Regions from separate parts of the Streptomyces sp. NPDC088766 genome, predicted to be linked through region 1. Evidence: riboswitches for the same ligand, from Rfam matches in the RefSeq annotation. Region 1 holds a riboswitch; each other region holds the start of a gene.
What was found. A riboswitch is a leader RNA that binds a small molecule or an ion and turns the genes downstream of it on or off. The one in region 1 is predicted to bind cyclic di-AMP.

Region 1 (4,931 bases):
TCGCGCCGAACCGGCACGCCACCGCGACCAGCGACCCGGTCTTGCCGCCGAGCACGTCGAGGTAGTGGTCGACGGGGTCCCGGCCGTCGGTCGGCCCGGCCGTCTCCAGGATCTGTCCGGTGACGAGCCGCTCGAACGCCTCCGCCTGCACCCGCACCGCCTCGGGCCCGAGGTCGGCGAGGATGTGCGAGGCACGGGCGAACAGGAAGTCGCCGGTGAGGACGGCGACCGAGTTCCCCCAGCGGGTGTTCGCGCTGGGGACACCGCGCCGCACCTCGGCCTCGTCCATCACGTCGTCGTGGTACAGCGTGGCCAGGTGGGTCAGCTCCACCACCACGGCGGAGGGCACGATACCGGGCGCGTACGGGTCGCCGAACTGTGCGGCGAGCATCACGAGCAGCGGCCTGAACCGCTTCCCGCCCGCCCGGACGAGGTGCTGCGCGGCTTCCGTGATGAACGGGACCTCGCTCTTGGTGGCCTCGAGCAAGCCTTCCTCGACAGCCGTCAATCCTGCCTGGACATCGGCTTCCAGAGCCTGGTCCCGCACGCTCAGCCCGAACGGCCCGACGACGGTCACGAGGGGTCTCCTGTCTGCTGGTGTCTTCTGGCGATTACGCGGTTTGTCGATAGGTCGCTGCCCTCACTCAAGTCAGCGTATCCGGTCACGTTTCGATCACCGACAGGCCCCACGTCCCCCCGTCTCGAACTTCGCCCGACCGGGAGGCGCGCCCCGAGCGGCCGGAGGGCGCCGGATCATGCCCGGTGTGTCGCCGATCAGCCGGTACGGGCGGCCTGGGCGGGCGGCGGAACGGACCGGCGGTCCCGCCCGGCCGCCCCCGTCACCCTCCCGGACCCTCCCGGGCCCTCCCGGCCGCAGCCGTCGGACACATCCTCCCCGCCGGCCCCACGGGGCCACGCAGCTGCGCATCCGCTCGCCCTCCCGCCATGAGACCGCCACGAGGACCTCCGCATCCGTCTGCCCGACGGAACCCTCCCGTACGCCCGCGCGTGGCGCCCACCGACGGACGAGCCCGCGCCGGCCGCTCCTGGAGCACACCCCGGTCCGGCTCCGCGACCGCACCGCGGCACGCGACCGGCAGCGCCGCCCCGGCGCGCGAGCCACGGCCACACCGCCGTACGCGTACACCGCCGTACACGTGGACGCGCACGGCGACGGCGACCGCGAGGACCTGCCCGGCTCCGGCACGCGCCCGCACACGGCGGCAGCGGCAAGGCGGCGTTCCACGAGATCCGGCGAAGGCTCACCCCACGCACGCCCCTTTAAAAGGGACTTGGCGCTCAATGACCGTTTTACCCCTCTTGTGGACGCTGGTGAGTTGGCTCACTGCGCGCACATACGGCCGACCCATTGCGGAAGTTGTGATTCCGCTTTGCCCGTCGGTGAGTTGACGCCCGGCGAACGCAAAGGATCAAGCAGGCATAAGCCACTGATCAAGGTCAATAGGTGTCATCTGTGAATCCGGCACTTGTTCCGGACATGCGCTCTCGCATACGTTCCCGGCCTGTCGGGCAGACGCCTAATCCTGCCGCCGCCCGGCACCCATCGACCGACACTCACGCACGGCAGGAGCGGGGGACCCAGGTAAGTCGCCGGACCGTACGTCACGCACGTGCCGGGCCGGCTCGGGGTGAAGTCGCGTCGCCGCACCCCTGCGGCGGCCGGCCGGGCACTTTCCAGTCCGAACCCGACAGCTCACCTCGCAGGCGCCGGAGAGGAACCTTTCGCCATGCCTGCCGCCGTTCAGCACCGCCGCACCCGCCTCGCCCGCACCCTCGCCGTCGCCGCCACCGGCGCCGCCGCGCTGGCCCTCCCGCTCATCGGCTCGACCAGCGCCTCCGCGGCCACCACGACGTCGGCCACCACGGCCGCCACCACCACGGCCGGGTACACCAACAACCTCGACGGCTGGATCCGCGAGTCCCTCGCGATCATGGCCGAAAAGGGCATTCCGGGCACCTATGACGGCATCTACCGCAACGTCATGCGCGAGTCCTCCGGCAACCCGAACGCCATCAACCTGTGGGACTCCAACGCGGCCGCGGGCATCCCGTCCAAGGGCCTGCTCCAGGTCATCGACCCGACCTTCGCCGCGTACCACGTGGACGGCACCGCCTTCGACCCGTACGACCCGGTCGCCAACATCACCGCCGCCTGCAACTACGCGGCCCACCGGTACGGCTCGATCGACAACGTCTTCGGCGCCTACTGACGGCCGCTCCCGCCGGCCCACCGGGGGGGGAGGGAAACGAAGGCCCCGGTGACAGGGCCCCGCCGGACTAGGGAAACAGTCTTTCGAGGACGACGGCCACGCCGTCGTCCTCGTTCGACGTCGTCACCTCGTCGGCCACCGCCTTGAGTTCCGGATGGGCGTTGGCCATCGCCACGCCGTGCGCCGCCCAGTCGAACATCGGGAGGTCGTTGGGCATGTCGCCGAAGGCGATCGTGTCCTGCGGCCGCAGCCCGAGGTGCTCGGCCGCCAGGGCCAGTCCGGTCGCCTTGGTGACGCCGCACGGCTGGAGCTCCACCGTGCCCGGCCCGGACATCGTGACGGTGGCCAGCGAGCCGACCACCGAACGGGCCGTCGCCGCCAACTCGTCGTCGGACAGGGTGGGATGGCGCAGCAGAACCTTGCTGATCGGCTCGCACCACAGGTCGTCGCGCGCTCCGACGCGCAGGGCCGGCAGCGTCGGGTGCGGCATCAGATAGCCCGGTTCGATGAGCGTGAGCCCGTCGACGCCGTCCTGGTCGACCGCCGCGTACACCTCGCCCACCTCGGCCTCGATCTTGCCGAGCGCCGTCTCGGCCAGCTCCCGGTCCAGGGCGACCGACCACAGCAGACGGTCCGCTCCGGCGTCGTACAACTGCGCGCCCTGTCCGCACACCGCGAGCCCCCGTCCGCGCAGGACGTCCAGCAGCGGCCGTACGCGGGGGGCCGGCCGGCCGGTCACCACGAGGTGGCGGGCGCCTGCGGCCGCCACCCTCGCGAGCGCGTCGAGCGACCGGTCGGAGAAGGTGTCGTCGCCGCGCAGGAGCGTTCCGTCCAGGTCGGTGGCGACGAGGGAGTACGCGCAGCGCGCGGCGGGTGCGGTGGGTGCGGCCATGATCAGAGAATACGGACCGCAGGGGGCTCCGACTCACTTCCGGTCCGGCGCCCGCTCCCTTGCCGTCCGGGCCCCGGGGCTTCCCGCGTCCGACCCCCGGGCCATCCCGCTCCGGCCCGCTCCGTCCGGCGTCCAGGCCCGCTCCGTCCGGGGTCCGGCGCCGCCCCGTCCCGTTCGGCACCGTTCATGCGGGAAACGGCTTTCCGCCGCAACGCCGGGTACAGGGACGTTGAAGGCCTATGCACCGGTTGGCAACAACATGGTCCGCTACCTACCGCCCCGGTACCTGGAGCGGTACCGTCCAGACAGTCCAGGGGGGACTTGATCGGGGGGTCAGGTTGAGCGGCGGACGTATTCGTGTGCTGAATCCGGAGGATCTCGGCGAGGGGGAACGGGAGCGGTGGCGCGCGCTGCGCGCCGCGTCGACGGCTCCGCGCAACCCGTTCATGGAACCGGAGTTCACCGAGGCCGTGGGCCGCGTACGGCCCCGCACGCGCGTGGCGGTGGTGTACGAGGGGCGCGAGCCGGCCGGCTTCCTGCCCCACGAGCGGGGCCGGTTCGGCCGGGGCCAGGCCCTCGCCCACGGTGTCTCGGACTCCCAGGGAGCCGTACTCGGCCCGGGGCTCGGACTGGACGCGGACGAACTCCTGCGGGCCTGCTCCCTGTCGAGCTTCGCCTTCGACAACCTGGAGGCGGAGCAGGAGCTGTTCGTCCCGCACGCGGCGGCCGAGTACACCTCCTACGTCATCGACGTGGAGAAGGGGTACGAAACCTACGAGTCCGTCCTGCGCGCACAGTCCCCGAAGTTCCTCAAGACGACGCTCGCCAAGGAGCGCCGGCTCGGCCGCCAGGTCGGTGACCTGCGGTTCGTGTTCGACGAGCGGGACCCGGCCGCGCTGCGCACGCTGATGGCGTGGAAGTCCGCGCAGTACCGCAGGACCGGCCGCCGGGACCGGTTCGCGCAGGAGTGGATCACCCGGCTCGTGCACCTGCTCGCCCGGGAGACGCGCGGCCCGGACTGCTCCGGCACCCTGTCCGTCCTCTACGCCGGCGGGCAGCCGGTCGCCGCGCATTTCGGGCTGCGCTCGACGACCGTGCTGGCCTGCTGGTTCCCCGCCTACGATCCGGAGTTCGCGAAGTACTCGCCCGGTCTGGTGCTGCACCTGCGGATGGCCGAGGCGGCCGCCGACGAGGGCATCGGCCTGCTCGACCTGGGCCGGGGGGCCGCCGAGTACAAGGACTCGCTGAAGACGGGCGAACTGCCGGTCTACGAAGGTGCGTGGACGCGTCCGGGGGCGGGCGCCGTGCTCCACTGGCTCAGCCGGGAACCCTCGCGCCGGGCACACCACTTCGTGCGCAACCGGCCGCGGCTCGCGGCGACGACGGCACGGGCGCTGAGGGGTGTCGGGCGGCTGCGCCGGCCCTGAGGCGTTCCTGACGCATCCGACGGGTTCCGGCGAATTCCAGCAGTTTCCGACGGGTTCCGACGGGCCATGGGAGTGGAGGGGGAGGATTCGTGTCCCACGCGACACGTGTACGGCGGGAGATCCAGAGGTACCTCGCCATCGAACCGGTGCAGGTCGCCGAACTGGAACTGGAACCAGGACCGGAGCCGGAGCCGGGACCGGGACCGGACGGCGGCGGCGGTGTGCTGAGACCCGGTCCGGGCAGCCCGCCCGTGACACACGGTGAGGTGTTCCTCCTGGTCCGCAGGGGCGGTCGGCCGGTCGCCGCACTGCTCGGGCGGGTGCCCGAGGGCGCCGACCCGAGAGCGGTCCTCACCGAACTCGCCCGGCGGCACCCGGACA
Region 2 (4,931 bases), on a different contig from region 1:
CCGCCGGATCGGAGAGCGGCAGGTTCACGTTGCGCACGCCCGGCAGTTCGACGTCCGGGCCCTCCAGCCTCTGGTCCGCCGCGTTGCGGAAGTCGAAGACCGTGTGCAGACCCAGCGAGGCCAGGAACGCGGCGTCCTCGTCCGTGGCGTGCGCGAGATGTCCGCTGCGGAACAGCACGCCCTGGCGGACCCGCCGGCCGTCGACGGTCGGCAGGCCGCCCACGTCCCGGAAGTTGCGCACTCCGGTCAGTTCGGGCTCGGTCGACGGGATCTGCTGCGTCACGGGGGCTCCTCCCGGTCGTCGGTCCCGGCCGGCGCGGCTCGACGTGGCCACCGGAACACCTCCTTGACCATACGACATGGATGCCTGGGGCAAACGGGTCCTCGACCAGGCCTTCGAGGCCTCCACCGTCCTGTTCGAACCAGGGGTCCGACGCCCGCATCCGCCGGCGGTCCTCCCGGGAGAGCGCACCGGGCGCGTACCCGGTGCGCGGTGGCCTTGATGCGCTAGTTACCCATTTGCGTCACATCTGGGGCTTCTGCCCGAATTGAAGCCTTAGTTCCAACTCGCTCTGGAATAAGGAGCTCTGGGGACCTGTCACGTGAGCAGCGTCATATCCGTGACCCTGAGTCGTTCGTCATGCCCACGTAATACGGCTGTTTTCCAACGCTGTTCATCGGAAAAACGGCCTTTCGATTCACGGAGGGTGACCGGGAATTCCCACAGGGGATCAAGAGAAAGCCTCGACGAGTACAACCTTCGCTTGTCCCTGTGCGTCGTGGTCGCTTACGTTCCAGACCAATCCGGACGGACGCCCAATCCTGCCGCCGCCCGGAGCCCGCACACCCACCCGTGAACGGCAGGAGCGGGGGACCCACAGGCAGTACCGCCTGTTCCGGTCTCCGGAACGGCTAGGGGTACAGCCGCGCCCCGGCGCGGCCGGACATCTCCAGTCCGCACCCGACAGCTCACCTCGCAGGCGCCGGAGAGGAATTCGTCATGCCCGCCAAGGGTAAGCACCGTCGTCCGAAGCCCCAGCGCTTCACCCGCTCCATCGCCGCCGCCGGAACCGGCGGCGCCGCGCTCGCCCTCCCGCTCATCGGGGCCACCGGTGCGCACGCCGCACCGTCGCAGTCGGCGACGCAGGCGGTCTCCGCGGTCTCCGCGCTCTCCGCCGCCCCGGAAAAGGCCGTCCAGGCCGTTCCCGTGGCGCAGAAGTCCGCAAAGTCCGCCACGACCTACACGGTGCGTTCCGGCGACTACCTCTCCAAGATCGCGGACGAGCAGGACGTCAGCGGCGGCTGGACCCGGCTCTACGCGGACAACCGTGAGGCCGTCGGAAACGACCCGTCGCTGATCCACCCGGGTCTGAAGCTGTCGATCGGCGCGAAGGCCGCGACGGGCGCGACCAAGTCGCCGTCCGCTTCATCTGGTTCATCCGGTTCCTCCTCCTCGAAGCAGTCCTCGGGCTCCACCGCGAAGTCGTCGAAGCCGACGGCCTCCTCGAAGTCGGCGGCGCCATCCAAGGCGTCCTCCTCGGACTCCTCGAAGGCGTCCACCACGCAGGCCGCCGAGAACACCACCGCCGCCACCGGCTTCGCCCTCCCGGTCTCCGGCGCGACCGTCGGCACCCCGTACAAGATGTCCGGCAGCATGTGGTCCAGCGGGTACCACACCGGTGTCGACTTCGTCGTCCCCACCGGCACCTCGCTCAAGGCCGTCGGCGCGGGCACGGTCGTCTCCGCGGGCTGGGGCGGCGCGTACGGCAACCAGGTCGTCATCAAGCTCGCCGACGGCTTCTACGCCCAGTACGCCCACCTGTCCTCGCTCTCCGTCTCGGCCGGCCAGTCCGTCTCCGCCGGTCAGCAGGTCGGCCTCTCCGGCGCCACCGGCAACGTGACCGGCCCGCACCTGCACTTCGAGATCCGCACCGGTCCCGGCTACGGCTCGGACGTCGACCCGGTCGCCTACCTCCGCTCGCACGGCGTCTCCGTCGGCTGACGCACCGTTCGGCCTCCCGCCCGACATGCCGCCGAAGGCCGGCCCCCGATCCCGGGGGCCGGCCTTCGGCGTTCCCGCCTTATTCCCGCATTGGCCAAGTCTTTAGGAGTGGCTTATCTCACCGCCCGTCAACCCTTGCCTACGGTCGCGTAGGTCACATTCGAAGGTGAATCATGAACGGCTGTGGCAGACGATTCGAAGAATGACAACAGTTCAGTGATCGGGTCGTACGTGGCGGTGGGGGACAGCTTCACCGAGGGCGTCGGCGACCCCGGTCCCGACGGGAGGTTCGTCGGCTGGGCAGACCGGTTCGCGGTGCTCCTCGCGGACCGGCGGCCCGAAGGCGACTTCCGGTACGTCAACCTCGCGGTGCGCGGCAAGCTGCTCGACCAGATCGTGGCGGACCAGCTTCCGCGAGCGGTCGAGCTGGCACCGGACCTGGTCTCCTTCTGCGCGGGCGGCAACGACATCCTCCGGCCCGGCACCGACCCCGACGAGGTCGCCGAACGCTTCGAGCGGGCGATCGCGGCCCTCACCCCGGTGGCCGGCACCGTGATGGTGACGACCGGGTTCGACACCCGTGGCGTCCCCGTGCTCAAGCATCTGCGCGGCAAGATCGCCACCTACAACGGACACGTGCGCGCCGTGGCCGACCGGTACGGCTGCCCGGTCCTCGACCTGTGGTCGCTGAAGTCCATCCAGGACCGGCGGGCCTGGGACGGCGACCGGCTCCATCTCGGGGCGGAGGGGCACACGCGTGTGGCGCTGCGCGCCGGCCAGGTCCTCGGCCTTGAGGTGCCCGCCGACCCGGAGCAGCCCTGGCCGCAGCTCCCGCCGCGCGGCACCCTCGAGATCCGGCGCGACGACGTGCAGTGGGCGCGCGAGTACCTGGTGCCGTGGATCGGGCGCCGGCTGCGCGGGGAGTCCTCGGGCGACCACGTGACCGCCAAGGGCATCCTCTCGCCCGACGACATCAGGATGCGGATCGCCGCGGTGGCGTGAGCCGGCAGGCGCGGCCGGCCGTTCCCCGGGGTTCGGCCGGCCGCGTCACGAGCGGGGTGAGCGCGCGAGTACGGGCCCGCAGGCGGCCGGGCGGCCCGTGCCGTCCGCGGCCCGTGCCGTCCGCGACCCGTCGGCCCCGCTCGGCCTCACTCCTCGCCCGCCTCGGCCTCGCTCCTCGCCCGCTTCGGCGATCGACGGGGCACGGATGACGTGTGACGGACCGCGGGTGACAGGTGACGTATCGCGGGTGACGGCGCTGCGCGGACCCGGCCGGTCCGGCCTCAGCGTTCCTGGGCGCCCGACTGCCCCGCCGCCAGACCCAGTTCCCGGTTCAGCGCCTCCTCCACCCACTCCTGCGCGCGGCTCCGGGACACCGCGCCGTCGTAGGACGTGAGCTGTACGGCGAGGCCGTCGAGGAGGGCCGTCAGGCGCAGGGCCGTCCCGGCCGGGTCGGGACAGCGGAACTCGCCCGCGGCCACCCCCTCCGCGATCACCTCGGCGAGCGCCGCCTTCCACCGCCGGTCGAGACCGCCGGCGACCTCCCGCAGCGCGGGCTCGCGCAGCGACACCGCCCAGCCCTCGATCCACAGCCGCCAGCCCTTGGCCGGCCCCGTGGGGGCGTACCAGCGCACCGCCGACCGCAGCCGGCGCAGCGCGGTCGTCCGGCGGCCGAGCAGCTTGCGCAGACGGGCCAGATCGCCCTCGGCGGCGTAGGCGAACGCGTCCGCGACGAGCCGCTCCTTGGTGGAGAAGTGATAGAGCACCAGTGCGTTGCTCACGCCGAGCGCCGAGGCCACGTCGGCGATCCTGACCGCCGCCACGCCCCGTGCCTCGATCTGTTCGACGGCCGCCCGCAGCAGTTCCTCGCGCCGCTCGGCCACACTCAACCGGACCCTTGCCACGCCGTCACCCTACACAGGGCCTGCGACCTGCGCGGACGCCGTCAGCAGTGGTGGCCGAAGCGCTCCGCGATGACCGGCAGCCGCTGCTCGGCGATGGCGTGCGCGGCCTGTCGAGGCGTCGTTCCGTCGGACTCCGCGCGCGCCAGTACGCGTTCCACCAGCGCGCGCATCGAGCGGCGCGTGTGGGCGAACGCCTCCCCGGCGTCCGCGCCGATGTCGCCGAACAGGGTCCACCACCACCAGGCGTTCGTTCCGGAGTTGACGACGACGTCCGGCAGCACGCTCACCCCCCGCGCGTGCAGCGACTGCTCCGCCTCGGGCAGGACCGGCATGTTGGCCGCCTCGGCGATCCAGCGCGCGGTGATCCGCGCCTGCTCCCGCGGCCCGATCGCGTACGACACGGCGGCCGGCACCAGCACCTCCGCCTCGGCCGACAGCCAGGCGTCACCAGGGAGTTCGCGGAAGCCCGGGGGCAGCGCGCCGCGGTCGACGGTGCCGTGGGCGTCCCGCGCGGCCAGCAGCGCCTCCACGTCGAGGCCCGCCGGGTCGGCGATCGTGCCCTTGACGTCGGCGACGGCCACCACCGTCAGCCCCGCGCGCGCGAGGAAGCGCGCCGTCGCCCCGCCCATGGTGCCGAACCCCTGGAGGGCCACCCGGGTGCCGGCGTACGGCACCCCGGCCCGGTCCAGGGCCGTGAGCACGGACTCGGCGACCCCGCAGCCGCCCACCAGTTCGTCCAGGCCGATGCCGTCCACCTCGACCGCGAAGGCGTCCGCGAGCCGTCCGCGGGCCGCGTGCTCGTCGTCGAGCAGCGGATAGACGGCCTGGATCGACGACACCAGCCCGGCCTCGGCGGCGGCCCGGTCGACGACGTCCTGGCTGAGCCCCAGGTCCTCACCGGTGGTCCAGCAGCTCTCGACGTACGGCCGTACCGCCCGCAGGTACCGCACCAGCAGCCCGTAAGCCTCCGGGTCCCGGGGATCGCAGTCGATGCCGCCCTTCGCCCCGCCCAGCGGGACGTAGCG
Region 3 (4,931 bases), on a different contig from region 1:
CCGGCGCCCACGACGCGACCCAGTGGAACTCCGACGGCGGCGAGGCCACGGAGAGCGGCGACGAGTACGGGCAGCCGGGCGAGGCCGCCTTCGACGAGCAGGCCGAGATCCCCTTCGACCAGCAGGCCACCGCCACCTTCGAGCAGGTCGGCCGCGACGGCTCCGGTCCCGGCGACGACGGGCCGGCCGACGCCGCCCCGCTCCTCCTCGACGACCAGGAGGAGGCCGTCCCGGCCCCACTCGGACGGGCCGCCACCCGCAACGCGAACCGTTCCCGGCGCCGTACGCCCGCGCGGCGCTCCGCGCTGCTGACGGTGGCCGTGCCCTCGGCGTGCGTCATGGGCGTGGCCGGTATCGCGGCGGCCTCGGTCGGCACCCTGACCGGTGGCGACGACCAGGACACCACGGCGTCCGCCTCCGAGGCGCAGGCGGTGAAGCCGTCCGCCGCGAACGACAAGCTGGACACCCAGCTCCGGACGCTCACCGCCGAGGCCGACGCTTTCGCCGACCGGGCCAGCCGCACGCAGGAACGCATCGACCTCAAGGCGCAGCAGGAAGCCGAGAAGAAGAAGGCGGCGGCTGAGGCGGCCCGCAAGGAGCGGCTGCGCCCCAAGTACGCGCTGCCGGTCGCCAACCAGGGACTGAGCGCCTACTACGGCCAGTCCGGTGTCAACTGGATGTCCCAGCACACCGGCATCGACTTCCCGGTGTCCTACGGCACCACCGTGATGGCGGCGACCGACGGCACCGTGCGCACCCAGTGGAACAGCGCCTACGGCAACATGATGATCGTGACGGCGAAGGACGGCACGGAGACCTGGTACTGCCACCTCTCCAGCTACCGCGTCGCCTCCGGTACGACGGTGAAGGCCGGCGACCCGATCGCGTACTCCGGGAACTCCGGCAACTCCACCGGCCCGCACCTGCACTTCGAGGTCCGGCCGGGTGGAGGCTCCTCGATCGACCCGCTGTCGTGGCTGCGCAGCCACGGACTCGACCCGACGTAGCCCCCTTCGCAACTCCGCGCTGAGCCCCCGCCGTCGGCCTGACGCCGGGGGCTCATGCCGTGCGCGCTACAGCTTCTCCACCGGCGCGTACCGCAGCAGCAGCCGCTTCGGCTTGGCCTCGCCGAAGTCGACCGTCGCCTCCGCGTTGGCGCCCGTGCCCTTCACACCGACGACGGTGCCGAGGCCGAACTGGTCGTGGGTGACGCGGTCGCCGACGGCCAGGGCGATCACCGGCTTCTCCGAGGTGCGCCGCGTGGCGAAGCCGGACGCGCCGGCCGCCGAGGAACGCGAGCGGGACGACGACAACGAGGCCGCCACCCCGGACACCGGGCCGGAGGACAGGGGCGAGGTCGCCCCCGTCCGCTTCCAGTCCACGTGCGCAGCCGGGATCTCCTCCAGGAACCGCGAGGGCGGGTTGTACGACGGCTGCCCCCAGGCGCTGCGCAGCGCCGAGCGCGTCAGGTAGAGCCGCTCCCGCGCGCGGGTGATGCCGACGTAGGCCAGGCGGCGCTCCTCCTCCAGCTCCTTGGTCTGGCCGAGGGCGCGCATGTGCGGGAACACGCCGTCCTCCATGCCGGTGAGGAAGACGACCGGGAACTCCAGGCCCTTGGCGGTGTGGAGGGTCATGAGCGTGATGACGCCCGAGCCGTCCTCGCCCTCGTCCGGGATCTGGTCGGAGTCGGCGACCAGCGCGACCCGCTCCAGGAAGTCGGAGAGCGAGCCGGTCGCCTCGCCCTCGCCGGACTCCTGCTCGAACTCCAGGGCCACGGCGGCGAGTTCCTGGAGGTTCTCGATGCGGGTCTCGTCCTGCGGGTCGGTGGAGGCCTGCAACTCGGCCAGGTAGCCGGTGCGTTCGAGCACGGCCTCCAGGACGGTCGCCGGTCCCGCGCCCGACTCGACGACCGTGCGCAGCTCCTCCATCAGCGTGTTGAACCGCTTGACGGCGTTCGTGGAGCGCGCGGCCATGCCGTAGGCCTCGTCGACGCGCTTGAGGGCCTGCGGGAAGCTGATCCTCTCGCGCTGGGAGAGGGCGTCGATCATCGCCTCGGCGCGCTCGCCGATGCCGCGCTTGGGCACGTTGAGGATGCGGCGCAGCGGCACCGAGTCCTCGGGGTTGGCGAGGACGCGCAGGTAGGCCAGGACGTCCCGGACCTCCTTGCGCTCGTAGAAGCGGACGCCGCCGACGACCTTGTAGGGCAGGCCGACGCGGATGAAGACCTCTTCGAAGACGCGGGACTGGGCGTTGGTCCGGTAGAAGACGGCGACGTCACCGGCCTTGGCCTTGCCCGCGTCCGTGAGGCGGTCTATCTCGTCGGCGACGAACTGCGCCTCGTCGTGCTCGGTGTCGGCGACATAGCCGGTGATGCGCGCGCCCTCACCCGCGTTGGTCCACAGGTTCTTGGGACGGCGGGACTCGTTGCGCTCGATGACGGCGTTGGCGGCGGTGAGGATCGTCTGGGTGGAGCGGTAGTTCTGCTCCAGCAGGATCGTGGTGGCGTCCGGGTAGTCCTCCTCGAACTGGAGGATGTTGCGGATGGTCGCCCCGCGGAAGGCGTAGATCGACTGGTCGGCGTCACCCACGACGCACAGCTCGGCAGGGGGCAGGTCGTGCGCGTTCCGCGGTGCGTCCACCGGCTGTTCGACGGACCCGACGAGCTCCCTGACCAGGGCGTACTGGGCGTGGTTGGTGTCCTGGTACTCGTCGACGAGGACGTGCCGGAAGCGGCGCCGGTAGTGCTCGGCGACGTCGGGGAAGGCGCGCAGCAGATTGACCGTCGTCATGATCAGGTCGTCGAAGTCGAGGGCGTTCGCCTCGCGCAGCCGCGACTGGTACATGGCGTAGGCCTGCGCGAGGGTCTTCTCGAAGCCGTCGGCGGCCCGGGCGGCGAAGTCCTCCTCGTCGATCAGCTCGTTCTTGAGGTTGCTGATCTTGGCGCTGAAGGACTTGGGCGGGTAGCGCTTGGGGTCGAGGTCCAGGTCGCGGCAGACCAGGGCCATCAGGCGCTTGGAGTCGGCGGCGTCGTAGATCGAGAACGACGAGGTGAAGCCGAGCCGCTTGCTCTCACGGCGCAGGATGCGCACGCACGCGCTGTGGAAGGTCATCACCCACATCGCGTTCGCCCGCGGGCCGACGAGCTGCTCGACGCGCTCCTTCATCTCGCCCGCGGCCTTGTTGGTGAAGGTGATCGCGAGGATCTGGCCCGGATGGACGTGCCGCTCGGCGAGGAGGTGGGCGATGCGGTGGGTCAGCACGCGCGTCTTGCCCGAGCCGGCACCGGCGACGATGAGCAGCGGGGTGCCGGAGTGGACGACGGCTGCGCGCTGGTTCTCGTTGAGCCCCTCCAGGAGCGCCGCCGCGTCGATCGGCGGGCGCGGGGCGCCGTCGCGGTAGTGGGTGTCCCGGTCCGGCGGCACGTCGAACTTCCCGCCGAACAGATCGTCCGGAACCGGTTCCGGAGAGTGATCGTCCTCGGGCGGCGGCGGGGGTTCCTCGTCGTGGCCGCGGGGGGCCTGGAGGTCCGCCAGGAAGCTGTCGTCAAAGAGGCTGCTCATCGCTCTCCGAGTCTAGGCCGCCCCACCGACAACCCGAGGCCGTCCGGGAAACATCCCGGCCCCTCACCGACCGGGGCGCCCCTTGCACCGTCGGTGACCGCGAACGGCGAAACGTCCGGAGGTCACGAAAATGTATCGGGCATATCACCCACCAACCTTCACAGGGGCCACACCAGTTGGCTACCGTGCCGGGCAGGCCGCTCGACCCCTTCCGGCGAACCTCGCCGGGCCGCGCGGCCTCCGCCGAGTCCGGTGTGCCCCGCGGCAGCCGGAGCCGGGGACCCACCGAGAACTTGGGGTGAATCGGCTCACTCCTGCGGGAGCAGAGCCGTAGGGCAACCCTTCCAAGCATTCGCCCGAACCCGACAGCTAACCCGGTAGGCGGAGCATGGAAGGAGTCGCCTCCCTTGGCGTCGCAGCACCGCAAGCCGCGCACCGCGAGCACGCGCATGGCGGGCATCCGCACGCCCGCTCTCGCCACCGCCGCCCTCACCTCGGTGGCCCTGCTCTCGCAGACGGCCAACGCCGCCCCCTCCACCGACGACAGGCCGAGCCTGGAGGAGGTCGAGAAGAAGGTCGACGACCTCTACCGGCAGGCGGAGTCGGCCACCGAGAAGTACAACGCCGCCAAGGAGAAGGCGACCAAGCAGCGCAAGAAGGTCGACACCCTCCTCGACGACGTCGCGCAGCGCGCGCAGAAGCTCAACGACGCGCGCGAGGAGCTGGGAACCTACGCCGCCGCCCAGTACCGCACCGGCGCCTCCGCCCCCGACACGGCGACCCTCCTGCTCGCGGACTCCCCGCAGGACTACTTCGACCAGACGCAGCTGATGGGGCGGGTGACCGACCGCCAGAAGGGCGCGGTGGACGACTACTTCGCCGACCAGGCGGAGACGATGAAGAAGCGCCAGGAGGCCTCCCGGAGCCTCCAGACGCTGACCGACTCGCAGAACGACCTGAGGACCGCCAAGGCCGCCGTCCAGAAGAAGCTGGGCTCCGCCCGCGCGCTGCTGTCGCAGCTGACGGCCGAGGAGAAGGCGCGGCTGGCGAAGATCGAGGAGCGCAAGCGGCAGGAGGCCGCCCGCAAGGCCGCCGAGCTGGCCGAGCAGCAGGCGGCGCAGGCGGCCGCGCAGCAGGAGAGCGCCGGCTCGCCGGATCCGGCGGGCACCGGCACGTCGACGTCCTCGTCGTCCCCCTCCAACTCCCCCTCCACGTCCACGTCCACGTCCACGTCCACGGACTCCTCGTACGCCACCAAGGCCGAGAAGGCGCTGGCGTTCGCCCGCGCGCAGATCGGCAAGCCGTACGTGTGGGGTGCGACCGGTCCGGACTCCTACGACTGCTCCGGTCTCACCCAGGCCGCCTGGAAGG

Region 2: linked by a shared signal. The riboswitch ahead of ACIP5W_RS02930 (peptidoglycan DD-metalloendopeptidase family protein) and the one ahead of ACIP5W_RS20650 (transglycosylase SLT domain-containing protein) in region 1 are both predicted to bind cyclic di-AMP.
Region 3: linked by a shared signal. The riboswitch ahead of ACIP5W_RS00735 (NlpC/P60 family protein) and the one ahead of ACIP5W_RS20650 (transglycosylase SLT domain-containing protein) in region 1 are both predicted to bind cyclic di-AMP.

What each region holds. Positions count from the first base shown of each region.
Region 1 covers NZ_JBIVKQ010000014.1:78,688-83,618, forward strand. The annotation lists gene ACIP5W_RS20645 (polyprenyl synthetase family protein) at 1-577, opposite strand, end outside; cyclic di-AMP (ydaO/yuaA leader) riboswitch at 1,563-1,743, shown strand; gene ACIP5W_RS20650 (transglycosylase SLT domain-containing protein) at 1,749-2,231, shown strand; gene ACIP5W_RS20655 (HAD family hydrolase) at 2,299-3,123, opposite strand; gene ACIP5W_RS20660 (GNAT family N-acetyltransferase) at 3,477-4,550, shown strand; gene ACIP5W_RS20665 (glycosyltransferase) at 4,640-4,931, shown strand, end outside.
Region 2 covers NZ_JBIVKQ010000002.1:48,967-53,897, forward strand. The annotation lists gene ACIP5W_RS02925 (tyrosine-protein phosphatase) at 1-283, opposite strand, end outside; cyclic di-AMP (ydaO/yuaA leader) riboswitch at 835-996, shown strand; gene ACIP5W_RS02930 (peptidoglycan DD-metalloendopeptidase family protein) at 1,001-2,002, shown strand; gene ACIP5W_RS02935 (SGNH/GDSL hydrolase family protein) at 2,219-3,004, shown strand; gene ACIP5W_RS02940 (TetR/AcrR family transcriptional regulator) at 3,286-3,906, opposite strand; gene ACIP5W_RS02945 (Glu/Leu/Phe/Val dehydrogenase dimerization domain-containing protein) at 3,948-4,931, opposite strand, start outside.
Region 3 covers NZ_JBIVKQ010000001.1:162,265-167,195, reverse strand. The annotation lists gene ACIP5W_RS00745 (M23 family metallopeptidase) at 1-1,007, shown strand, start outside; gene pcrA (DNA helicase PcrA) at 1,074-3,560, opposite strand; cyclic di-AMP (ydaO/yuaA leader) riboswitch at 3,792-3,959, shown strand; gene ACIP5W_RS00735 (NlpC/P60 family protein) at 4,010-4,931, shown strand, end outside.